DNA from 3 places in the Arthrobacter sp. Z5-13 genome. Region 2 is predicted to be linked to each of the others. Evidence: riboswitches for the same ligand, from Rfam matches in the RefSeq annotation. Region 2 holds a riboswitch; each other region holds the start of a gene.
What was found. A riboswitch is a leader RNA that binds a small molecule or an ion and turns the genes downstream of it on or off. The one in region 2 is predicted to bind cyclic di-AMP.
Positions count from the first base shown of each region.

Region 1: another riboswitch for cyclic di-AMP. It lies ahead of M1E02_RS16880 (M23 family metallopeptidase); the one in region 2 lies ahead of M1E02_RS17475 (aggregation-promoting factor C-terminal-like domain-containing protein).
Region 3: another riboswitch for cyclic di-AMP. It lies ahead of M1E02_RS03335 (LysM peptidoglycan-binding domain-containing protein); the one in region 2 lies ahead of M1E02_RS17475 (aggregation-promoting factor C-terminal-like domain-containing protein).

Region 1 covers NZ_CP096460.1:3,630,117-3,637,249, forward strand. The annotation lists gene M1E02_RS16865 (HNH endonuclease) at 1-440, opposite strand, end outside; gene M1E02_RS16870 (NlpC/P60 family protein) at 745-1,506, opposite strand; gene M1E02_RS16875 (C40 family peptidase) at 1,607-2,329, opposite strand; cyclic di-AMP (ydaO/yuaA leader) riboswitch at 2,334-2,511, opposite strand; gene M1E02_RS16880 (M23 family metallopeptidase) at 2,641-3,468, opposite strand; cyclic di-AMP (ydaO/yuaA leader) riboswitch at 3,472-3,682, opposite strand; gene M1E02_RS16885 (iron-dependent transcriptional repressor DtxR) at 3,834-4,529, opposite strand; gene serC (phosphoserine transaminase) at 4,839-5,969, shown strand; gene M1E02_RS16895 (DUF3027 domain-containing protein) at 6,056-6,679, opposite strand; gene M1E02_RS16900 (cold-shock protein) at 6,690-7,073, opposite strand.
Region 2 covers NZ_CP096460.1:3,769,917-3,777,049, reverse strand. The annotation lists gene M1E02_RS17500 (glycosyltransferase) at 1-69, shown strand, start outside; gene M1E02_RS17495 (nucleoside deaminase) at 108-611, opposite strand; gene M1E02_RS17490 (phosphatase PAP2 family protein) at 671-1,501, shown strand; gene upp (uracil phosphoribosyltransferase) at 1,515-2,150, shown strand; gene M1E02_RS17480 (HAD-IA family hydrolase) at 2,155-2,823, shown strand; gene M1E02_RS17475 (aggregation-promoting factor C-terminal-like domain-containing protein) at 2,845-3,597, opposite strand; cyclic di-AMP (ydaO/yuaA leader) riboswitch at 3,597-3,775, opposite strand; gene M1E02_RS17470 (sensor histidine kinase) at 3,863-5,365, opposite strand; gene M1E02_RS17465 (response regulator transcription factor) at 5,370-6,083, opposite strand; gene M1E02_RS17460 (winged helix-turn-helix domain-containing protein) at 6,698-7,133, shown strand, end outside.
Region 3 covers NZ_CP096460.1:712,407-719,539, reverse strand. The annotation lists gene M1E02_RS03355 (serine hydrolase) at 1-214, shown strand, start outside; gene M1E02_RS03350 (HAD family hydrolase) at 198-851, opposite strand; gene M1E02_RS03345 (phosphotransferase) at 901-1,845, opposite strand; gene M1E02_RS03340 (SCO4226 family nickel-binding protein) at 1,955-2,203, shown strand; gene M1E02_RS03335 (LysM peptidoglycan-binding domain-containing protein) at 2,298-3,167, opposite strand; cyclic di-AMP (ydaO/yuaA leader) riboswitch at 3,172-3,350, opposite strand; gene M1E02_RS03330 (threonine/serine dehydratase) at 3,483-4,415, opposite strand; gene M1E02_RS03325 (hypothetical protein) at 4,455-4,976, shown strand; gene M1E02_RS03320 (hypothetical protein) at 5,255-5,728, shown strand; gene M1E02_RS03315 (TetR/AcrR family transcriptional regulator) at 5,880-6,548, opposite strand; gene M1E02_RS03310 (alpha/beta fold hydrolase) at 6,597-7,133, shown strand, end outside.

The DNA.
Region 1 (7,133 bases), 140 kb from region 2:
TTGATCTGCCAGATGGTGCCTACCGGAGGTGCAGGGGAAAACCTCAGCTTCCAGCCCATCTCGGAAGGCGTATGGTCCCCCTTGGCGTTGTTGCAGCGCAGGCAGGCGGCCACAAGGTTGTCCCATGAATGCGCGCCACCCCTGGACTTGGGGTGGACGTGGTCTATGGTGTGGGCAGCTTTGCCGCAGTACGCGCAGCGGTGTCCGTCGCGGCGCAGCACGCCCCGCCGGCTCACGGCCGTCGCAGTGTTGTACCTTGGCCGGATATAGCGGTTGAGCAGGATCACGGACGGCCGGCCCAGGATCTCCTGCGGCCCGACGACGGGATCGTCGCCTTCGGCCACTACGCTGGCTTTTCCAGCGAGCACAAGCACCAGCGCCCGGCGGAAGGTGACTACCGCCAGCGGTTCATATCCAGCATTCAGAACGAGTGTGCGCATGCGCATACCTCTTCACGGCCGCACCCGTCAGGGGCACGAGGGCCGGCTGCCCTCGGCATGTCCGGGCTAAGGATCGACATCACCAGAGTAAACACTGAATGCCCGAATTGCCGAATCCGGCCTTTGCGGCGAGCCGTACTTCCCATTTCCCTCCGCCCCGGGCCCATGGGTCGTCGCAGGATTATCAGAGGCAATGCAAAAGGACCCCCGTTCTATGACAGGGGTCCTTTCGGGCAGTTTCACCTGGCGTAGCCTTTGGGCGCAGTCGCGGGATCTTGCTGCTGTTGTTGGCTTAGAGCCGGAATTAGCCGCCTACGCGGATGAAGACCGGGCCGGAGCCGACGTTGACGCTGAAGAGAGCGGTGGTTCCGCCATTCCAGCCACCGTGAACTGCCTGGCCGTTGCCGACGTAAACCGCGATGTGGGCCATGCCCATTCCGCCGTTCTGGTAGTACGCAAGGTCACCGGGCTGAGCTTCGGCAGCGCTGACCGTGCGGCCGAGGGACAGGTAACCTGCCGGCCAGCCGTGGTAGTTGATGCCGACAGCAGCCAGCGAGTTGGTCGCCAGCATGGTGCAGTCCTGGGCAACGCCGAGCTGTGCGTAAGCGGCAGCGGCGATCGAAGCGCCCATGCCACTTGCGGCTGCGGGGGCGGCAGCGGGAGCCTCAACGGCAGCAGCGACATTTACTTTGGCGGCAGCGGGTGCCGCCGGAGCGGCTTCCTGGACCTCCACGACGGGCTTGGGTGCTTCGACGACGGGAGCCGGCGTCGTGGAGACAGCAGGCTTCTCGTAGGAGATCGCAATGGTGGAAGCAGCCGAGATGGTCGCGGGAGCGGCTGACTTCACTTCGAGGGTGGACGCAGAGGTGGATTCGCGCTGAACGCTGGTGTCAGCCGCGTTGGCGGCAATTCCACTGGTCAGGACCAGGCCGGAAGCAGCAGCGATAACCGCAGCCTGACGGCCCACACCACCGGCGTTGTCGCCGACGGACTTGGCAATGACAGCCAGCGAGTTGGTCTTGGTGACCTCGGCGCGGTGCCGTGCAATGGTTGCACGTGTAGTCATTAATTTTCTCTCTTTCGTATTCCTCGGACCGCGGGGCAGGCCGTGGGCTATGGACGCTCCGGCATCTTGGGGGTAGGCCGGAACGCCCCGAACGGGTTACTTAGCGAAGGGTGTAAAACGAGGAGGTGCCTGTTGCAGACACCGCGTGCAGGATCGTGCCCTGCGAGGGGTTCAGTGCGCTGATCATCATGCCGTTGCCAACGTAGATACCAACGTGGGCACCGCCGTTCTGCATGACCAGGTCACCGGGGGCGGGAGTGGAAGTGGGCGTCATGGACGTCCAGGCATTGGTGCGGGGGATGCTGATTCCGGCTTGGGCGTAAACCCACTGGGTAAAGCCTGAGCAGTCCCAGCCGCTGGGAGTGGTGCCGCCCCACAGGTAGGGGCTGCCGACTCCGGTGTAGGCGATTGCTGCCAAGCCCGATGCAGCTGCTGATGAGGCGGCCGGCTTGTCGGTCTTTTCGGTGCTGGCAGCCAATTCGATTGCCGGCTCTTCGGACTGTGCCTTGACAGTCTCGATCTTCGGCGCTGCCTCGGTAGTCACGGATGGACGCTCGAAAACAACCTTGGCGGTCGGCTCGGCGGTTACCGCGATCTGGGTGGACTGTGAGCCTGATTCCGCGGTGGCTGCAACTCCAGGATTGCCCTCTGCAGCATTGGCTGGCAGGCCGGCAGCAAGAATGAGCCCTGAAGCAGCTGCAATGACAGCAGCTTGGCGACCAACGGTTCCCGCGTTGTTAGCAACGGCTTTAGACACGGAACCCAAGGGGTTCATGCGCACCGATTGAGCACGGTGGCGCGCAGCATTGTGGCGTGAAGACACGAAAGTAGCCTCTCCCAATGCCTACGAGGTGAGCTGTCGGATTCGGATGGGAGTCACCCGGCCACTTGGCTTCATCAGAAGCTTCGCGACTTAACCCCAAGGTCTTCTTGCGAAGACCAAAATTGGTTCCCCCGCCTCTGCCAGACGATGTAATGCGAACGGACCTTGAGCGGTGGCAGAGTTAGGCAATCCACTCAAGAGCGCCAACTTCGGAAAAGTTGGCGTGGTTTAGACGGTACAGGACTTTGGATTGAATGTCACATTCAGGTCACGGCATGTCACGGGAATGTGAGAGTAGTCCATCGGCTAAGTCAGAGCCAGCCCATGGGGTCTACGACTTCGCCGTTGACCATCACTTCGAAGTGGAGGTGGCAGCCGGTGGAGGCGCCGGTGGTCCCGCTCAGCGCCACGGTGTCGCCCCTGGTCACTTTCTGGCCTACGTTGACGTCGGACGAGGACAAGTGATTGTAGGTGGTTTCAAGTCCGTTGCCGTGATCAATGACCACGCGGTTTCCACCTCCGAAGGGATGCCAGCCAGCAAAGGTGACCGTGCCGCTGGCTGCTGCGTGGACGGCGGTACCGCATTGGGCCGCGAAGTCCTGGCCGCGGTGGAATTCTCCGTAGCCGCCGGTGATCGGGCTGACGCGGTAACCGAAGGGTGACGCGGTAACGAGGGAATCTAGCGGAGACCCAAGGCTTCCGGCAGACGCTGCCCGGCTGACGGTGCCAGCGGACTGTGCACTCAGGAGTTGCTTGAGTTTGCCGTCAGGATCGCCGGTGGTGGATACGGCACTGCGGCTGAAATCGACTTTCGCGCCCGCAGCTGCGGAGACTTCGGGCTGTACAGAGGCTGAAAGCGTAGCTCCGGTGGAGCCGACTTCTCCGGTAGCCGCCAAGGGGCTCGTGGCTGGAACCGTGACTGTAAGGATCAATCCCGTAGCGGCCAGGGCAATGCCGGCTTTTTGCCCTACACCACTGGCTCCCGCGAATTCGGTGACCTGGCGAAACGGACTGCGCCTGCGGCGAGCGTCCCGGTGTGGGTCTCGGGGACGGCCAGCGGCGGCGACAGCTTCGGATACTCGCAGCTCCGAAGCAGGACCTGTCGCACGGCGACGGCCCCTGGCGTTCTGGGTGGTCAAAGATCTTCCTCTCTGGATAGCCTGCGAAGTTAGCTGTCGGATTCGGATCAGAGAGTGCAAAGATCCGGTCCGCCATGCAAGCATTCCGGCACAGAGGAGCCCTGAAAGGGACCTTCGTTGGTGTGCTTGCTGCTGGCGGACTTCACCCCGAGGCTGTTTCTCAACAGCCGGTTGTGGTTCCCCCGCCTCTGCCAGTAGGTGACTCGTGCACCTGATCTGCTGGCAGAGCTCGGCTTCAGATCAGGTAACGCTTTAGTATCGGCGCTAGTGCTCAACTATAGGTGATTAATTAGCGCAGTAATAATTTCGTTATATTTGGGCTGCTCGTACGCCCGCTGTCCCTGACGGCGGCTGATGAGGGACGGTCAGCTGACCGTAACAAACACGTGAGCCGCAACTTCAGGCGGCAGTTCCAGCGCACCTTCGATGTCCGGAACACGCACTGAGATGTACTCCCCCACGCGCTCAAGTGAAATGTTTGCCCCAGGCCGGATTCCACCTTCGTCAAGCTGAACGAGGAGTTCGGGCTCCACCTGGATAGGTTCAGCAAGTCTGCTGATTCTGACGTTAGAGTTGGCCCTGTAGCTGGACATGGCAACCAGAAGATTGACTGCCCCGTCACTGAAGGGCTGCTGGACTTCCCCACCCAGTGCAGCCAGCCCCGGGATGGGGTTGCCATAGGGGGACTCAGTCGGGTGGTTGAGCATTTCGTAGATCCGGCGCTCCACCCGCTCACTCATTACATGCTCCCAGCGGCATGCTTCATCGTGGACGTATGCCCAGTCCAGACCGATCACATCCGCAAGGAGTCGCTCGGCCAGGCGGTGCTTACGCATAACTTCGGTGGCGCGTTTCCGCCCTGTTTCGGTCAGCTCCAGATGCCGGTCGCCCGAAACAACCACAAGCCCATCCCGCTCCATCCGCCCAATGGTCTGCGAGACCGTGGGCCCCGAATGACGCAGGCGCTCCGCAATGCGGGCACGAAGGGCCACAATGTTTTCTTCTTCAAGTTCCAAAATCGTCCGAAGATACATCTCGGTTGTATCGATCAGATCCGTCATCCAGCTCAGCTCCTCGAGCTCAGTATCTTGCGTCCGTCAGCCGTACCTCGTGCCAGACCGTTCGGGCGGCCTCAGGGCCCCCGCCACGTTACCCGGCCCAGGTGCTGTACGTCAGGCCAGCTTAACGTATTTTGAACTACTCCGGATAATCTCTTGCCGCCAATGGGCAGCGCCGTTGGTCATGACCGCAGTATGACGGCCAAATTCCGTCAGTGGGCTGCGTCAGGCAGAATAAACGGGAGTCTTTGTTGCAGCAACCGTTACCTGCCGGGCCATCTCCTACGTCCAAAGTCGAAAATTGGAGCCATTGTGAGCGACACCAGCATCACTATTCCCGCCAACCTCCTGCCCAAGGATGGCCGGTTCGGTGCCGGCCCTTCCAAGGTCCGTCCGGAGCAGATGGATGCACTGGCCGCTGCGTCGGCAACGCTGCTGGGAACTTCCCACCGGCAGGCACCTGTTAAGAACCTTGTCGGATCCGTCCGTCAAGGCCTGAGCCAGTTCTTCCAGGCCCCGGAGGGCTATGAAGTCATCCTCGGCGTTGGCGGCTCAACAGCATTCTGGGATGTGGCCGCGTTCGGGCTGGTGGAACGGAAGGCCCAGCACCTGTCCTTTGGCGAGTTCGGTTCGAAGTTTGCCGCTGCCACCAACAAGGCGCCCTTCCTTGAGCCCTCCTCGATTATCAAGGCTGAGCCCGGCACACGGCCCTCCCCTGCTGCTGAGGCCGGGGTTGACGTCTACGCCTGGCCGCAGAATGAAACCTCCACCGGTGTTGCCGCTCCAGTGAAACGTGTCCCCGGGGCCGATGAAGGTTCCCTCGTTCTGGTGGATGCAACTTCCGCTGCTGGCGGGCTCGATGTGGATGTTGCCGAGACCGACGTCTACTACTTCGCGCCGCAGAAGAACTTCGCCTCCGATGGCGGCCTCTGGCTCGGGCTGTTTTCGCCGGCGGCCTTGGAGCGGGCAGCCCGTATCAAGGCAAGCGGCAGGTGGATCCCGGATTTCCTGGACCTCCAGACGGCGATCGACAACTCCCTGCTCAACCAGACGTACAACACGCCTGCACTGGCCACCCTCGTGACCTTGGACGCCCAGGTGCAGTGGCTCAATGCCAACGGAGGCCTGGACTTCGCAGCGAAGCGGACAGCAGACTCTGCCGGCCGCGTCTACGACTGGGCTGAGGCTTCCGAGTATGCAACGCCATACGTCGTCAAACCTGAGGACCGCTCCAACGTCATTGCCACCATAGATTTTGATGACTCCATCGACGCTTCCGCGATCGCCAAGGTGCTCCGCGCCAACGGAATCGTTGATACCGAGCCTTACCGCAAGCTGGGACGCAACCAGCTGAGGATTGCCACGTTCGTTGCCATCGAACCGGATGACATCACCGCGTTGTTGGCCAGCATCGATTACGTCGTGGCTGAACTGAAGAAGTAGCAGCCCGCAGGTTCTGCAGCCAAAACACTAAAAAGCGCGGCGCTGTCCGGTTACACCGGCGGCGCCGCGCTTCTTTAACGTTATGGCTAGACGGTTCCCTCGTCGGAAGGGTTGATCTCGTCAGAGGGCTCTGCCTCATCAGAGGGCTCTGCCTCGTCGGAAGTCTCAGCCATTTCAAAGGGGTCAGGGGACTCTGCAGAGGGCGCTGTCTCTGGATCAGCAACTTCCGGCACGGCGTCAGCCACTGCTGCGGCGATCAGACCTTTGGCCGCAGCGTCAATGCCGGTGTCTCCGTCTTCAGAGTGGTTCTCGATGACGGGCTCATCGTCCTGGCGCGCATCCTCCGGGCGCACGCGTTCCGCCCACGGAACCCACTCGGGCGCAAGAATCGAATCTTCTGACGGAAGCAGGCCCAGTTCATTGACGGTGATGCTCTTGGACCGGGAGTTCCTCGTCAGAACGGCGTACCACTGCCAGCCCTGGTAGCCGGCCAGCTTCGATTCGAAAAGGTGCGTGACAACACGATCCCCTTCAGTCCGTGCGGCCAGATGCCGGCCGATCTGCGAAGCAGGTGCGATCCCCTCTACCGCTGTCCGGGCAACATCCACGGCAGCAGCCAGAAGCGCATCCGGTTTTCCGGTACGCCAGACCGGCACGCCTGTACGTCGTTTCGCAGGCTTTGATTCAGTCTGATCGGATTCCGAAGTCATGTGGGAGGCCTTAAGCGTCCAGCTCGTCGGCGACCTTACGCAGGGCAGTTGCAATGGCCTTGCCCTTGTTACCCTCCGGGTACTTTCCGGCGGAAAGCGTTCCCGACAGGTTATCCAGTACGGTCACCAGATCCTGGACCATAGGTGCCAGGTCCTTCGCGTTGGTGCGCTTCGCCTTGGCGATGGACGGCGTCTTGTCCAGGACCCGCAAACCCAGAGCCTGGGCGCCCTTCCGGCCGTCGGCTACGCCGAACTCAACACGTGTTCCTGCCTTGAGTTCCGTTATGCCCTCGGGCAGCGAAGATTTGGGCAGGAACACCTCTTGGCCATCTTCCCCTGCAAGGAAACCGAAACCTTTGTCCTTGTCGTACCACTTGACCTTGCCGGTGGGCATGCAATCAACCTTCTTCGTTCTTCTGCGACTGGGAAACAGTCGTCCGGCACCGCACAATTT
Region 2 (7,133 bases):
CGGCTTCCCGGTTGGGAGGACACCGCACGGACGGTGCTGGCGACGCTGGACGGAACGGCCGGCCAATGAAGGTTCCTGGAGCCGAAAAGTCACACGCCCTGGTGCCCTCAGATGCCTCGGTGCTGGGCGAAAAATCCACGGAGCAGTGCGGCGCATTCCTGCTCCCGGACTCCGGCGTAGACCTCCACCCAATGGTTGAGGCGGCGCTCGCGGAGGACGTCGAACACGGAACCGGCGGCTCCCGCCTTTTCATCCCAGGCCCCAAACACCACCCGGGGCATGCGGGCCAGCACGATTGCTCCGGCGCACATGGCACATGGCTCAAGCGTCACCACAAGGGTGCAATCCTCCAACCGCCAGCCCTCGTCAATGCCGCCATCCAGGGCCCGCAGGATGCGAAGTCGCGCCGCTGCTTCCCTGATGGCCACCATCTCTGCATGCGCAGTCGGATCGCCGAGGGCCTCACGCTCGTTGCGGCCGGAACCCAGAACCGTCCCGTCAGGCCCGATGACGACGGCGCCAATGGGCACGTCCTCCGTGGCCAGTGCCAGCCGGGCCTCAGTCAGGGCAAGGCCCATCCACTCAGCATGGCGGGGCTCCGGGGAAGTCATGGGTCAATGATAGTTTCGATGGTAAGCAGCCTTGTAAGCAGAAAAAACGGGGAGGCATCATGAAACCTTTGACTGACCGTGTCCTGAAAACAGTGGTCGATCGATATGGGCTCTGGGTGGCTCCGTATGCGGCTCTGTGGCTCACCCTCCTGATCGGCGGCGCCATGATAGTTTCGTTCGCCCTCCTGGGGGCAGAGGTGTACGAGGACGTCGTGGACGAAAGCGGTGTGGCCGGGCTGGATCATCCCGCCCTCGCCTTTGCGAAACAGATCCGAAGCCCCGAGATGAATGGGGCGATGACGGCCTTCACCAATATCGGTGGAAGTATCGGCATGCCCATCCTGGCCAGCTTCCTGACGGCCTGGCTGACGTTTACCACCAGGACCTGGCGCCCGATTATCCTCGTTGCCGGAGCCGCAGCGGTGTCAGTGACGGCCACGAGCGTTGGCAAGCGACTGTTTGGCCGGACCCGTCCGGACCATGTCGACGCCGTTGCCCCCTATGAGACGTCGCCGTCTTTTCCCAGCGGCCACACCCTCAACACCACAGTGGTGATCGGTGTCCTGGTGTATCTGATCTGCCTGGAGGTGGCCCACATGTGGATCCGGATCTCCGTGGTGGCGGCAGGCATCCTCTTCGCCGGCGCGATGGGACTGAGCCGGGTGTTCCTGGGCCATCATTGGCTGACCGACGTGATTGCGGCTTGGCTCCTGGGGCTTGCCTGGCTCGGCTTTGTGATTTTGGCCCACAGGCTCTTCCATCTCACCCGCCGTCGCGAGCATGCGGGTCCGGCGCCCACTTTTGACCATCCCGCCCATCTCTCGGATTCGGCTCCTGCAGAGTCCGGTGGGGTGGTTCGGAGCCAGGGCGGGGACAAGTCGCCCGGATGATAGTTTTGACCCCATGCGCACACTCGTCGTGGACCACCCACTGGTCGCCCACAAGCTCACCGTCCTGCGGGACAAAAAGACCCCTTCGCCGGTTTTCCGGCAGCTCACAGAGGAGCTGGTAACTCTTCTGGCTTATGAGGCCACGCGGGATGTCCGCACCCAGCCGGTGACCATCGAGACGCCGGTGAGCACCGCGGTGGGTACCGCATTCACCAAGCCCACGCCACTTGTGGTTCCCATCCTTCGCGCCGGTCTGGGCATGCTGGAAGGGATGACCAAGCTGGTCCCGACGGCGGAGGTCGGCTTCCTGGGGATGGCCAGGGACGAGGAAACCCTGGACATCATCACCTATGCTGAACGGCTCCCGGAGGATCTGACCAACCGGCAGATCTTCGTGCTGGACCCCATGCTGGCCACAGGCGGAACGCTCCGTGAGGCCATCAAGTTCCTCTTCAAGCGCGGCGCTTCGGATGTCACCTGCATCTGCCTCCTTGCTGCCCCGGAAGGCCTTGCCAGGCTCGAGGAAGAACTCTCGGACGCCAACGTCACTATCGTGCTTGCTTCCATCGACGAGAAACTCAACGACAAGTCCTACATTGTGCCCGGACTGGGCGATGCGGGCGACAGGTTGTACGGGATCGCCGGATAACCTGATGAGCCTGCCCAACTACACACTGACCGCCCGCGCTGTCCTGTTCGACATGGACGGGACGCTCGTAGATTCCACCAGCATTGTGGAAAGGGTGTGGGGCGAATTCGCCGGCCGGTACCGCCTCGACTATGCCGAAATCCTACGGACCTCGCACGGCGTCCAAGCCATCGGTACCGTGCGGCGTTACGCCCCCGCCGGATCCGACGTCGAAGCCCTCACCGAGGAGCTCGGGCGGATGGAGCTGGCTGAGACGCGCGGGATCATTCCGGTGCCGGGCGCCGTGGAGCTCCTGGCGAGTCTTCCGGCCGAATCCGTGGCCCTGGTGACGTCGGCTTTCCGCGGGCTCGCTGAGGTGCGTATGGCTGCAGCCGGGCTGACTATTCCCGTCTCTGCTGTCTTCGCCGCTGACGTTACCCGGGGCAAGCCGGACCCGGAGGGCTACCTCCTGGCGGCGTCGCTCCTTGGTGTCCACCCCAGCGACGCCCTGGTGTTTGAAGACGCCCCCGCCGGGATTGCCGCCGGTGTAGCAGCGGGCATCCGGACCATCGCTGTTGGGCCCAACACCGGAGAGCTTCCCGACGGCGTCCTCCACGTCCGCGACTACTCAGCGGTGTCCGCCACAGTCAATCAGGATGCCACCGGAAAGAACGTTATTTCTTTCCGGCTTTGATCCCCGACGCTGGCTACAGGTTTAGTACCAGTTGTTGGCGTAGTGGAAGTTCAAGGCGCCGCAGGGGGAGCCGTAGCGTTCCTTGATGTAGTTCAGGCCCCAGTTGATCTGGGTCCGGAAGTTGGTCACGTAGTCAGCACCGGCAGTGGCCATCTTCTCAGCGGGAAGGGACTGCACGATTCCATAGGCGCCGCTGCTGGGGTTGGTGGCAGTGGTCTTCCAGTCCGATTCCTTGGTCCAGAGTGTCACGAGGCACTGCATTTGGTCCGCAGCCCAACCGTAGGTGGCAAGCTGACTCGCAGCGTAGGCCTGGGCTGCTGCAGGATCGTCCACCGCTACGGGTGCGGGGGCGGGCTCTGGAGCCGGTGCTGGTGCAGGTTCTGGGGCCGGGGCTGGGGCTGGGGCAGGCGCTGCCTGGGGCTCAACCGGTGCCTGCGAAGGAGCTGCCTTCGCCTCAACCAGAGACTTTTCGAAGTCGATTCGTGATTCCGCGTTGGCCGTTGTGGGAGCTTGGGCCGCGGGAGCAGCTGCCGGTGTGGCCGGCTCTGAGGCCTGCCCCGCTGCACCCACACCAATCAGTACGGCACAGGCCGAGGCGACGACAGCCAGACGATAGCCGTTGCCACCCAGGCCCGAGTTCAACCTGGAGAGGGAGAAGGGGGTTTTGGAGCCTTCCGCGCGGTGCCTTGAAATCCCATGCTTTGAGGGCTGATCCGGTGCGTTCTCAGGCTCCGGATTGTGATCAGGGCGCGTTTGTACCAAGGGTTCAGTCATGATTGCCTCTCAACGCCTGCGGAGTTAGCTGTCGGGTTCGGATGAGGTCATCCGGCCGCACGGAAAATCACGTGTCGGCTTCACCCCAAGGGCGGAATGCTGCACAAATTGCCCGGAGACTCTGGGTCCCCCGCCTCTGCCTGGTCATGCGGTATCCGGGAAGCGGCAGAGTTTGGCGTCCAACCGGAAATGCGGCCAGAACGGTAGCCGCACCCCCACGACGCTACAGGAGTTGAGGGCTTAAGTCACATTTTGGTAACAGAGATCACGACGGCGGCGTGTTGCCTTGCGCCTGAAACCTGAGCAAAAAACGTGTGCGGCCAGGGCGGGAAGTGACCTCAACACTGCCTCTGTGAGCCTCCATGATCGACTGGACGATCGACAACCCAAGGCCGCTGGATCCCTCATCTTCACTATTGCTTCCTCCAGCTCGAGTGCTCGCTCTTGAGGCATCCGCGCGGGTAAAACGGGTGAATACCTTGTCAATGAATCCGGGATCGATGCCGGGCCCATCGTCAGCCACGGAAATGACGACGCTCCCTTCACATGCGCCCACCACACCGGCCACAACAGTGGTTCCAGGCGGTGTGTGCTTCCGGGCGTTGGAAAGCAGGTTCGTCAGGACCTGCCGCAGTCCCGACGCGTCGCCGCGGACCATGACCGCACCTCGCGGCAATTCAAGCTTCCAATTTCGGTCGGGCGCCATCACCCGCTCATCACTGACCGTCTCGACCACCAGCTGGGTGAGATCCACGTCGCCGAATGGCAACTGCCGCCCTTCGTCAATGCGGGCGAGCATGAGCAGGTCTTCCACCAGTGCAGTCATTCGCTCGGACTGGCTTTGTACCCTTGCCAGGGATTTCGTCCCGTCAGGCGTCAGGTTTTCCGTCATCCTCATCAGCTCGGTGTAGCCGCGGATGGCAGTGAGAGGGGTTCGCAGTTCGTGGGAGGCATCCGCCACAAACTGTCGTACCTTGGTCTCGCTCCTTTGCCGGGACTCGAGGGCCCGGGAGACGTTATCAAGCATGAGGTTCAGAGCGTGGCCAACCCTGCCCACTTCAGTTCCGGGGTGAGCGCTCGACGGCGGGACCCGCACGGCGAGTGCCACCTCGCCGGCGTCGAGCGGTAAGCGCGAGACCTGAGTGGCCACATCAGACAACTGTTCAAGGGGCTTGAGGTTGCGGCGGATTATCGCTGTACCTGCCAGGCCGATCAGCAGTATTCCGGCGAGTGACCCCACCCCCATGGTCCACACCAGGGAATTCAGGGTGCTCTCCTTCCCAGCCAAGGGAAGGCCTGTTATCGCGACATCTCCGGAACGCGTCTGGACCGCGAGCAGCCGGTAGTCCCCATCTGCCAAAGTCCTTGTAACGGGAGTGCCATCGGTCGGCACGTCCAACAGAACATGGTTGTCGTCAGGGGAGAGCGCGGCTCTGCTGGTGTCCGAAGCCAGGAACCCGGCACTGCTGACCTGTCCATTCTGGATCCGCGCGAAGACCGTTCCCACCCCTTGTCCTGGCAAGTCCAGGGGATCGGGCCCGTTGGGGGTACCCAGTGGCGCCCTGCCCCCTTTGACGGCGTTTTTCGAGGCGAGCTGGAGATTATCGTCCAGCTGCCCCGTCAGGAACGAGTCCATGGAGGCGTAGCTGACCAGTCCTGTGGCCCCGCAAATAGCCACGAGGAGGGCCATGGCAAGAAGCACGAGCCGGGTGCGCAGATGCCAAGTTGACGGCTGGCGCCAGGTGCGGGGGACGGTCAGGGGCTGCACGTGGTCAGACCGCGGGCTTGATCACGTAGCCCGCACCGCGCATGGTGTGGATCATTGGGGGGAGTGTGGCGTCGACTTTCTTCCGCAGGTAGGAAATGTAAAGCTCCACAATGTTGGCCTGGCCGCCGAAATCGTAATTCCAGACGTTATCCAGGATCTGCGCCTTGCTGACAACACGTTTGGCGTTTTCCATCAGGTAGCGCAAAACTTCGAATTCGGTGGCTGTCAGCTGCAGGTCCTCGCCTCCGCGGGTTACTTCCCGCGTGTCCACTGCCAGCTCGGAAGTGTCCATGGCTGCAACGCCTGAACGCTGAACCAGCCGGTGAAGGCGCAAGAGAACCTCCTCCATGCTGAAGGGCTTGGTCACGTAGTCGTCCCCACCGGCGGCCAGGCCCGTAATGCGGTCCTGCACATCGTCCTTCGCTGTCAGGAACAGCGCCGGAACTCCTGGCGCAAACGTGCGTATCCGCTTCAACAGTTCAACGCCGTCGAAGCCTGGAAGCATGACGTCCAGAATGAGGACATCGGGACGAAAGTCCTTGGCGAGTTTGACCGCTGCAGGCCCGTCTCCTGCTATCGCTACAGACCAGCCGGACATTCTCAAACCCATGCTCATCAGTTCGGAGAGGCTTGGTTCGTCGTCCGCCACGAGGGCCCGAATAGGGGACCCGTCAGGGTGGGTGAGCTGCGGCAGATTACTGGTGTGAGTTGCTGGCATACCTAAGTTTTTGCCCTGCGGGATTGTCTGGGCTGTGCGCTTCCTGTGTGGAGCCTGTGAGTGGGTTGGTACTGCCGCATTGCCTAGCAGATGCAAATTAAGCGAACTTTTCAGGAGGCCGTGTAAAGGGGCTGGACATTGACAGCGGTTAGAGGCAGTGTGTTTCGGTATTCCAAAAGCAACTGAATATAAACGCAAATGTAGGCCGAAACGAAGAATTTTGTTCGGAAAAGCTGCTTTCCCGAACGTTCAGACAGAAAAACAACTGTTATTTTATCCCCGTCACAGAATGGTGATTTACATCACATAATGCTGTTTTGTCTCACGATGCGGACGAATCGGTCCATTGTTACTTGCAAGTTGTCATTGTTACGTTGCACACTCTCATTGTGAACAAGAACTCAACAGCACCTGCAGCCGCAGTATCTCGGACCAGCACATCCGCTGGCTCTGACATGCGCTGTTGTCGAATGCACGCCTGACTTTCCTACCCCGAACAGTTGTTTAGGCATTCGCCCCCCAGCCCAGCGTCGGGCGCCCCTCCCCAGTTCTCATTGCGGGGAAATCGAGCATTCGAGCCGCGATGACGGCCATTCACATTGAGGTAAGCATTCATGTCAGTTGCATCTGGATACGTCCACATCTCCGTCCGTAACGCCAACAAGAGCGCTCCGCCCGCCGGTGTCCGCCCAGGTTTTGGTGGCCGCCCTGCATTGGCTCCCGCGGCTCCCAGCAGCAGTTACGCCGCGCCCGGCTTCGTTCCGCAGGGTTACAACCCCAACTCCTACGGCCAGCTTCGCGCTGTGTCCCCGGTTGATCCGTCGCCGGCCACTGCCCCCACCCCGGTCATCGCTCCGGCCAATGGCTCCGCCGTTCGTCCTGTTCCGAATGAGAACGTTGCACGCGGATTTGTGCTGTACATGGGCATTGACGAGGAAACTGCCGCCGCGTCCGGGACGTCCATCGCCAAGCTCGCCCAGGAAATCCGCGCCTACGCCCAGTCCCTCGTTTCCGGCGCCGAAAGCTACGCCGCTGTTGCAGTAGCGCCTG
Region 3 (7,133 bases), 1.5 Mb from region 2:
CGAAGAACTGATCCCTGCCGCTGTTCCGGCCGGCATAACCGTCCACCACAAGTACGGCATCGTGGACCAGTTCATGCACGACGTCGGTATCCTCGCCTCAGGCGGTACCGCCTATTCACTGGCGATCTTCACCGAGAACCCGTTCGGCAAGCAAGGCAGAATCGATGTCATCCAACAGTTGACGCGCGAGATCTGTCTCAGCGTGTTTGAGTAGGCGTGACAATGGCGTCCATGACCGCAGCGGCCGTTCTGCCTGACAGGGAAGGCGGTTCCAGACCGGGAGGCCAGTCCCGCCCGCGGGATACCCAGCCGGTTGCCAGACCCACGCCGCGGCCACCGGAGATGTCAGCCGTGGGGTGGTCGCCCACCATCCAACTCCCGGCGAGCCCCACGCCCACACGTTCCGCAGCAAGGTGGAAGATACGCGGATCCGGCTTCTTCACACCTTCAGCTTCGGAAATCACCACGGCGTCTACGTACTTCTCCAGTCCGATGGTCTTGACCTTGAGCATTTGCTGGCTCACGGTTCCATTGGTGAGGACGCCTATCTTCCATCCATGATTTCGGGCGTTGTCCAAGGCAGCAGCCGTGGCGGAGTCAAGGACCATGGCGCCAACATGCTCGTACAGGAGCAGCTCAATCAGGGCCGGGATCCCATAACTTGTCTTGAATCGGGCCTTGACGGCGGTGGCAAGCGATTCACGGGGTTGATACCCATCACCGTCTGACTCAATGAGCCATGCAACGTCCGCCGCCGACCCGCCGACGTCCCGCACGAACTCAGCCGCCCACTGGTTGAAGGCAAATGCCCTGTCCACCAGCGTGTTGTCCAGGTCCACCAGCAGCAGCATTGGGAAATTCAACGCAGATTTCCCGGGCCCTGCCCCGTCCAGCACAGGATTACCCCACGCAGGCGCGCTGTTGGAGCCACGCGATGACAGCGTCGCCTTGCTGCTGCTGGAAGGCGCGGAGGGTGGGAAGCCCAGGGGGCGGCGGTTGGCGGGCGGCATCAATAAAATAAGCTCCGAGTCCGGACAGGACCCCGTCCACACTGCTTGGCAGAACCTCCGAAAAGACCGGATGGGAAGACAGCACCGACTCAACATCAAAGTCCGCATCAAACAGCCGCGCATTGATCAGCAGCGACAACCCGTCTATCCAGCCGGCACCGATACAAGCCCAGGGCCAATCGACCAGGACAGCCTTGTTGTCGCCGGTGATCAGGATGTTGTCAGCCCGGATATCTGTGTGCACCAGGCTGCTGCCGCCGAGGTCCTTCAGGCCTTGCGCAGCCAATGTTTCGAGGGCATCCAGGTTCTCGAGGATCCAGGGGTCGCAGCTTTCGGGACGATCCTCCCTCACACGTGCCCAGCCGCCGTACGCCTCACGAAGCTCGTGTTCAAGGAATGGCAGATGCGCCAGGGATTGAGGAACCGGGGTGCCGGCCAGATCCAGCAAAGCATCCAGCACAATGGTCAGTTCGGCCAAGGACCAAGGGAGATCCGGAGCACGTCCTTCAACATCAGCCAGTATGAGGGCAACCCATTCGCCGTCGTCGAACGTTCCAATCAACGCGGGTGACGGTACCTCGGGAGGTAGGCCGGGGGTATTGGCCGCCTCTTTCCGATGGATGGCGGGGGAATGCTCGTTCAGGACTGTGCCAACAGCTTTGACAAAGACCCGTTGCCCCGAAGCGGTTCGCAACCTGTCGGCAGTGCCAGGGGAGAACCCACCCTGCTGGCGGCTCCATTCCTCTACCGGAGATCCCAGGATCTCTTCGATGCCGGCCCTCACGTGTCCCGGCAAATCGGGCCAGGCGATGCGGGTACTCCACTGCGGTTGCATGGGCTCATTATTCCCCACGAGAGCGCTATTGACCGTGTAACGCCAGAGGCCTACCGTCTCCCTTAACTCCATACTGCAACCCATGCAGGCCCTACCTAAGGAGAGAGCTATGCCGGAATTTATGGATGTTCACCACAACATGAAGGGCCTAAGCCGGGAGGACCTCCAGGCAGCCCATGCAGCTGATCTGGCCATCCAGGCCGAGGAAAACGTCAATTTCAAGAACGCCTGGGCCGACCCCGAAGCCGGCGTTATTTATTGCCTGTCCGAGGCCCCATCAGCCGAAGCTGTACAGCGGATCCACGAACGGACAGGCCACCGCGCAGACGAAGTTCACGAGTTGCCGCTGAAAGTGTGAAACGCAGCTGACACTCTTGGAGTCAGAGGGCGGCAGGTACCGGATCTCCCGGCACCTGCCGCTTCCCTTTGTCTGCGCTTCGGTAGAGGCCGGACTAGGCGACCCGCACAAAGGAATAGCCCGAGAGCCATGACAACGGATGGACCAGCGTGGCATTGACATAGTTCATGCCGCTGCTGACAACTTGTCCGTTGCCTGCGTAGATCCCGATGTGCCCGGAGGTGATGACCAGATCACCGGGTGCCGGAGTTCCAACCACCGTTCCGTACTGGAAGAACTGGGTCGGTGCGAGGTCTCCCACGCTCTTGCCGATGGACCGCAGGGCACGCTCCACCAGAATGGTGCAATCCTGGGTTGCGCCGATCTGGGCATAGGCGGAAGCGAGCAATGCTGCACCAGTGCCGCTTGCCGCAACGGGTGCCGGAGCGGGGGCGGGTGCCGGTGCCGGAGCCGGAGCCGTAACCGGCCTGATGGAGGTCGATGCCAGCGCCACGGTGGGTGCAGCTGCCTGTCCCCCTGCCGGGATCCGGATCTGGTTGCCGGGGTAGATGATGGACGTCATGGCCAGGTTGTTGGCGGCCAGGACAGAATTCAGGCTTACGCCGTAACGTGCCGAAATTGCGCCGAGCGTGTCGCCGGAAACCACTGTGTGGACCCGTCCTGCAGCCGGAACAGCGGCCGGGGCAACCGCTGGGGCGGGAGCGACTGCTGCTGCCTGTACCGGTGCCGGGGCCGGGGCCTGGGCAGCGGCACCGACAGTGGCGCCGGTAGAACCATCCGGTGCGTGTGCTCCAGCATGGGCAGGAGCGCCGACTCCGAAAAGAAGGCCTGATGCGGCGGCGATGATGAGTGCCGGCCTGCCCAGCGATAGAGCGTGGGATTTAGCCGAAGTGGACAACCCGCTCATGACGGTTGAGCGGGCAGGGGTGGCACGATGGCGCGCCAAAATGGACTTTTGTGACATGGTGTTTTTGCCTCTCCCATGCCTGCGGGGTGAGCTGTCGGGTTCGGATGGGAGTTCACCCGGCCGGTCCACACCGCCAAAGGGCGGGGCAAAGCGGCTTAACCCCTAGGACCTGACAAGAGGTCCGAGTGGAATCGTGGTTCCCCCGTCCCTGCCGCTGAAAAAATGCGGACGAATCCCCGTCAGCGGCAGGGTTCGGCATACTGACGCGGGAATGCCCCGGCTGGAGCCGTGGGCACCACAAGAGAGTAGCTTCTGCTCCTACCAGATGTCACGTTTCAGTAACAAAACTTTTCGACACGTTAAATAGACGTGCTAAACGGTGGCGGGATCTGTATTGGAGCCACAGAGTACGACGACGACCCGCTCACCTTCGGAAGGGACGTACGCACCACAGTGGAGCGCGGCGAATGCGGCAGCGGCGCCATGCTCCACGATGATGCGGTAGTGCTCCCATAACCAGGTACGGGCGGTGACGATGTCGTCGTCGGAAACCAAGAGGCTTGCTACCCCGGTACGGGACGCCACGGCAAAGGCGATCTCTCCTATCCGGCGTGCTCCCAGGGCGTCAGCCGCTATCCCCGAGACAGCAACATCAACGGGCTCCCCCGCCTGGAGCGCAGCAGAAAGAGTGGGGGCTGTATAAGGCTCCACGGCCACAACCTTGGCCTGGCCTTCCACCGCTGCGGCCACTCCCGCCATCAGTCCTCCGCCGCCCACGGCCACCACAACAGTGTCCACGTCCTTGAGTTGTTCCAGCAGTTCAGAACCAACAGTGCCGGCCCCCGCGGCGATCTCCGGCTGGTCGTAGGCATGGCAATAGACAGCCCCGGTCTCAGCGGCATACTTGATGGCGGCCTCATAGGCTTCCGCATATTCTGCTCCGCCCTGGACCACGGTTGCTCCTGTTGTCACGAGCTTGCTGACTTTTACGGGCGGGGCGTTCTCCGGGACATAAACAGACGCAGCGACTCCAAGCTGGCCTGCAGCATACGCATTGGCAAGTCCCGCGTTCCCGCCGGAAGCGACGACGATACCTACGTCGGGATTCAACTCCCCACGTTCGTTGGAGGCAAGAATGCGATTGAAAGCACCTCTGGCCTTGAACGTGCCGGTGTGCTGCATGAACTCACATTTGAGCCACACGTCGCCCGCGAAAGTTCCCGGGTCAAGTTGGATCAGGGGCGTGCGTCGGACCTTATCGGCGATTCTTGCGGAGGCTTCGTTGACGTCTGCGCGGCTGATCATGCTGACAATCGTAGGGGCACCCAGTAGATTCAGGCGCAGATGACTGCACCCAGCGCAGGAGGGATTCCCGTGGCAGAGGACTTCAATCGTCAGAGCCCGCGGTACGGATGGCTGGCCGGGCCCGCGACCGTCTCCCTGGGGGCAATTGCGCACGTGATCTCCGGGGGCCAGAACCTTGGACCGTTGATTCTCCTGGCACTGACGGCCTTGATCAGCTTGGCCGCAACCTTGCTGGGCGGGCTCTTGGCTTCCGGATGGTCATTGCTGGTGTTTTGCGGGCTGATCCAACAGCTACTGCACCTTGCTTTCGACTTTTTCGGCTCCGTGCCTGGCGGCGTCTCGCCTCGCCACGGACATGATGGTGGCGTGGACTGGAAGCTGCCTGAGCTCTCCCCCGAAGCTGCATCCCCACATTCCGGTGAACTGATGGTGGATAGCCATGTGGCAGCAGCGCTTTTGGCAGCCCTCTTCTTGTCCCGGCTCCAGTCCCATTCCAAAAGCGGCGAATCGGAGCGCTCAAGATCCCTCAAGAAACCCAACGATCCAATCACCTCGGACTGACTTCCGCTCAGGGTCCTGCGGGATCGTGAACGTGAGGGTTTGCGCAGGATTTCCACGGCCTAAGGCAAGCTCAGGCAATCTTTCCTCAAGATCTTCCGCGGCTTCGCAGATTCTCAAGTTTCGGATTTTTCCGCTGTTAGCGTGTCTTCTGTCGAGGCGGTTGAACACATCACCCGCCAGGCCTCACTCACGATCTTTCAGTCATCCGGTTCTTCGGGAGCTGTAATTCTCGCGAGTCTTCCAAACCATTCACTTCTCATCGCCCTTGGAGTTCCGTCATGCGCAAAAACTCGAAAAAGACTGCCGCCGCAGCAGCCACCGCCGTCGTCCTCCTTTCCGGAGCCGGCGTGGCCTATGCCTTCTGGTCCGCGGGAGGCTCGGGAACGGGAACCGCCACCACCGCCACCAATGTGCCTATTACCGCTGTGCAGACCAGTGTCGTTTCCGGCTTGCAGCCCGGCGGTGCCGCACAGGCGTTGAGCGGTAATTTCACTAACGGCAACACCAGCCCGGTGTATGTTTCGAGCGTCACGGCCAGCATCTCCAGCGTCACCGTCAACGGCGTGGTTGCCGTTGGCTGCGACGCCTCCGACTACATCATCGCCAATGCCGCCATGACAGTGGGCGCTGAGATCCCCGCCGGCACTGCCAAGGGCGCTTGGACCGGAGCCACCATCACCTTCAATAACAAGGCCACCAACCAGGACGCATGCAAAGGCGCCACGGTGAACCTCGCCTACGCCATCAGCTAATTCCCTTTTTTACACGTCGACGGCGGGAATCGCCCCCATGTACTGGATCAAGCTCGTGCGATCCGCGGATACCTTCACTGGCTACACAGCACCGGACGTATCCGGCACCGCGGTCCAGTAGTCAGGGGTTCGCTAGCCAGGGGTTCGGTAGTTAGGTGGCAGCTGGATCCGCCGACAGCCCGATATCCGTCGGGGCACCCAGTGCGATGAGCCGATCCCTGATCCCGCTGCGCGCCAGTGAGTATCCACGCGATGTGCGGTGCAGCAGGGAGGTCATGTTCGCGGCATCCAGCATGGCGCCGATCTCGAATGCGAGCACCTCCGCGGCGTTGGTCCGGCCTGCCAGGCCGGGCAATTCCGGCTCAGCTTCGTGCACTGCCCGGGTCAGGAACGCCAGCCATTCCTCGTCGATCCGCGCCAGAAGCTCACGGGCGGCGTCGTCCTTTGCCGAGGCGTCCGCCCCGACGGCACGGAAAAAGCATCCGCCCGCGAATACCCGCCCCTCGGAATAATCCAGCCACAGCTCAACAAGGCCGATGAGTCTGCGGAGTCCGCGAGGGCGGGCCAGCGCCGGGGTGATGACCTTCTCGATGAAGACAGCGCGCGCTGCTTCGATGGTGGCCAGCTGCAGGTCCAGCTTTGAACCGAACAAGGTTGCGACGTTGCTCTTGCTGACGCCGAGCTCATTTGCCAGTCCCCCGATTGTGAGCCCGTCGAGTCCGCTCAGCGACGCCTGGTCAACCGCGAGGCGCAGAACGGCGCGGCGGGACTCGTCGCCGCGCTGGCGGCGTCCGTCGAGTGGTGCAGGCGTGGTTTGCATTTAGAATCCCCTAGACAGTACGAACGGTCGTGTGTGTATATTAGCACTATGACAACACAAACGCCTACTATCCCGCGGACGGTTCATGCCCTTCGCCTGCTTGAGTCGGTCGCCCCGCCGCTCGCAGCAGAGACTGCCTACAGCCTTTGGGTCCGGCCCGGAAAGCGCAAACCCGTCCATGAATCGGAGCGGTATGTCATGGAGCACGCCAGGCGGTCCACCATCCGGGTGCAGGGGCGGCGTGTGGCTGTCTATCGCTGGGGAAACGGGCCTCGTGCTGTACTCCTTGTCCATGGCTGGCAAAGTCGTGCGTCTGCATTTGCTCACCTCGTGCGTGAACTGCGTGCGGCGGGACGCACCATCGTGGCCTTTGATGCCCCGGCCCACGGCGAATCCGGCGGCCTGCGGACCGATGTACGCGATTATGCTGCCATCATTTCCGAGCTCGGCCGCCAGCACGGCGGGTTCGAGGCGATCGTGGCGCATTCGTTCGGGACGCCTGGTGCAGCCCTTGCCATCCGGGGTGGGGTGCGGGTGGGGCGCCTTGTTACTGTGAACGGCGCCGCTGACTTCGAGTATCTTCTG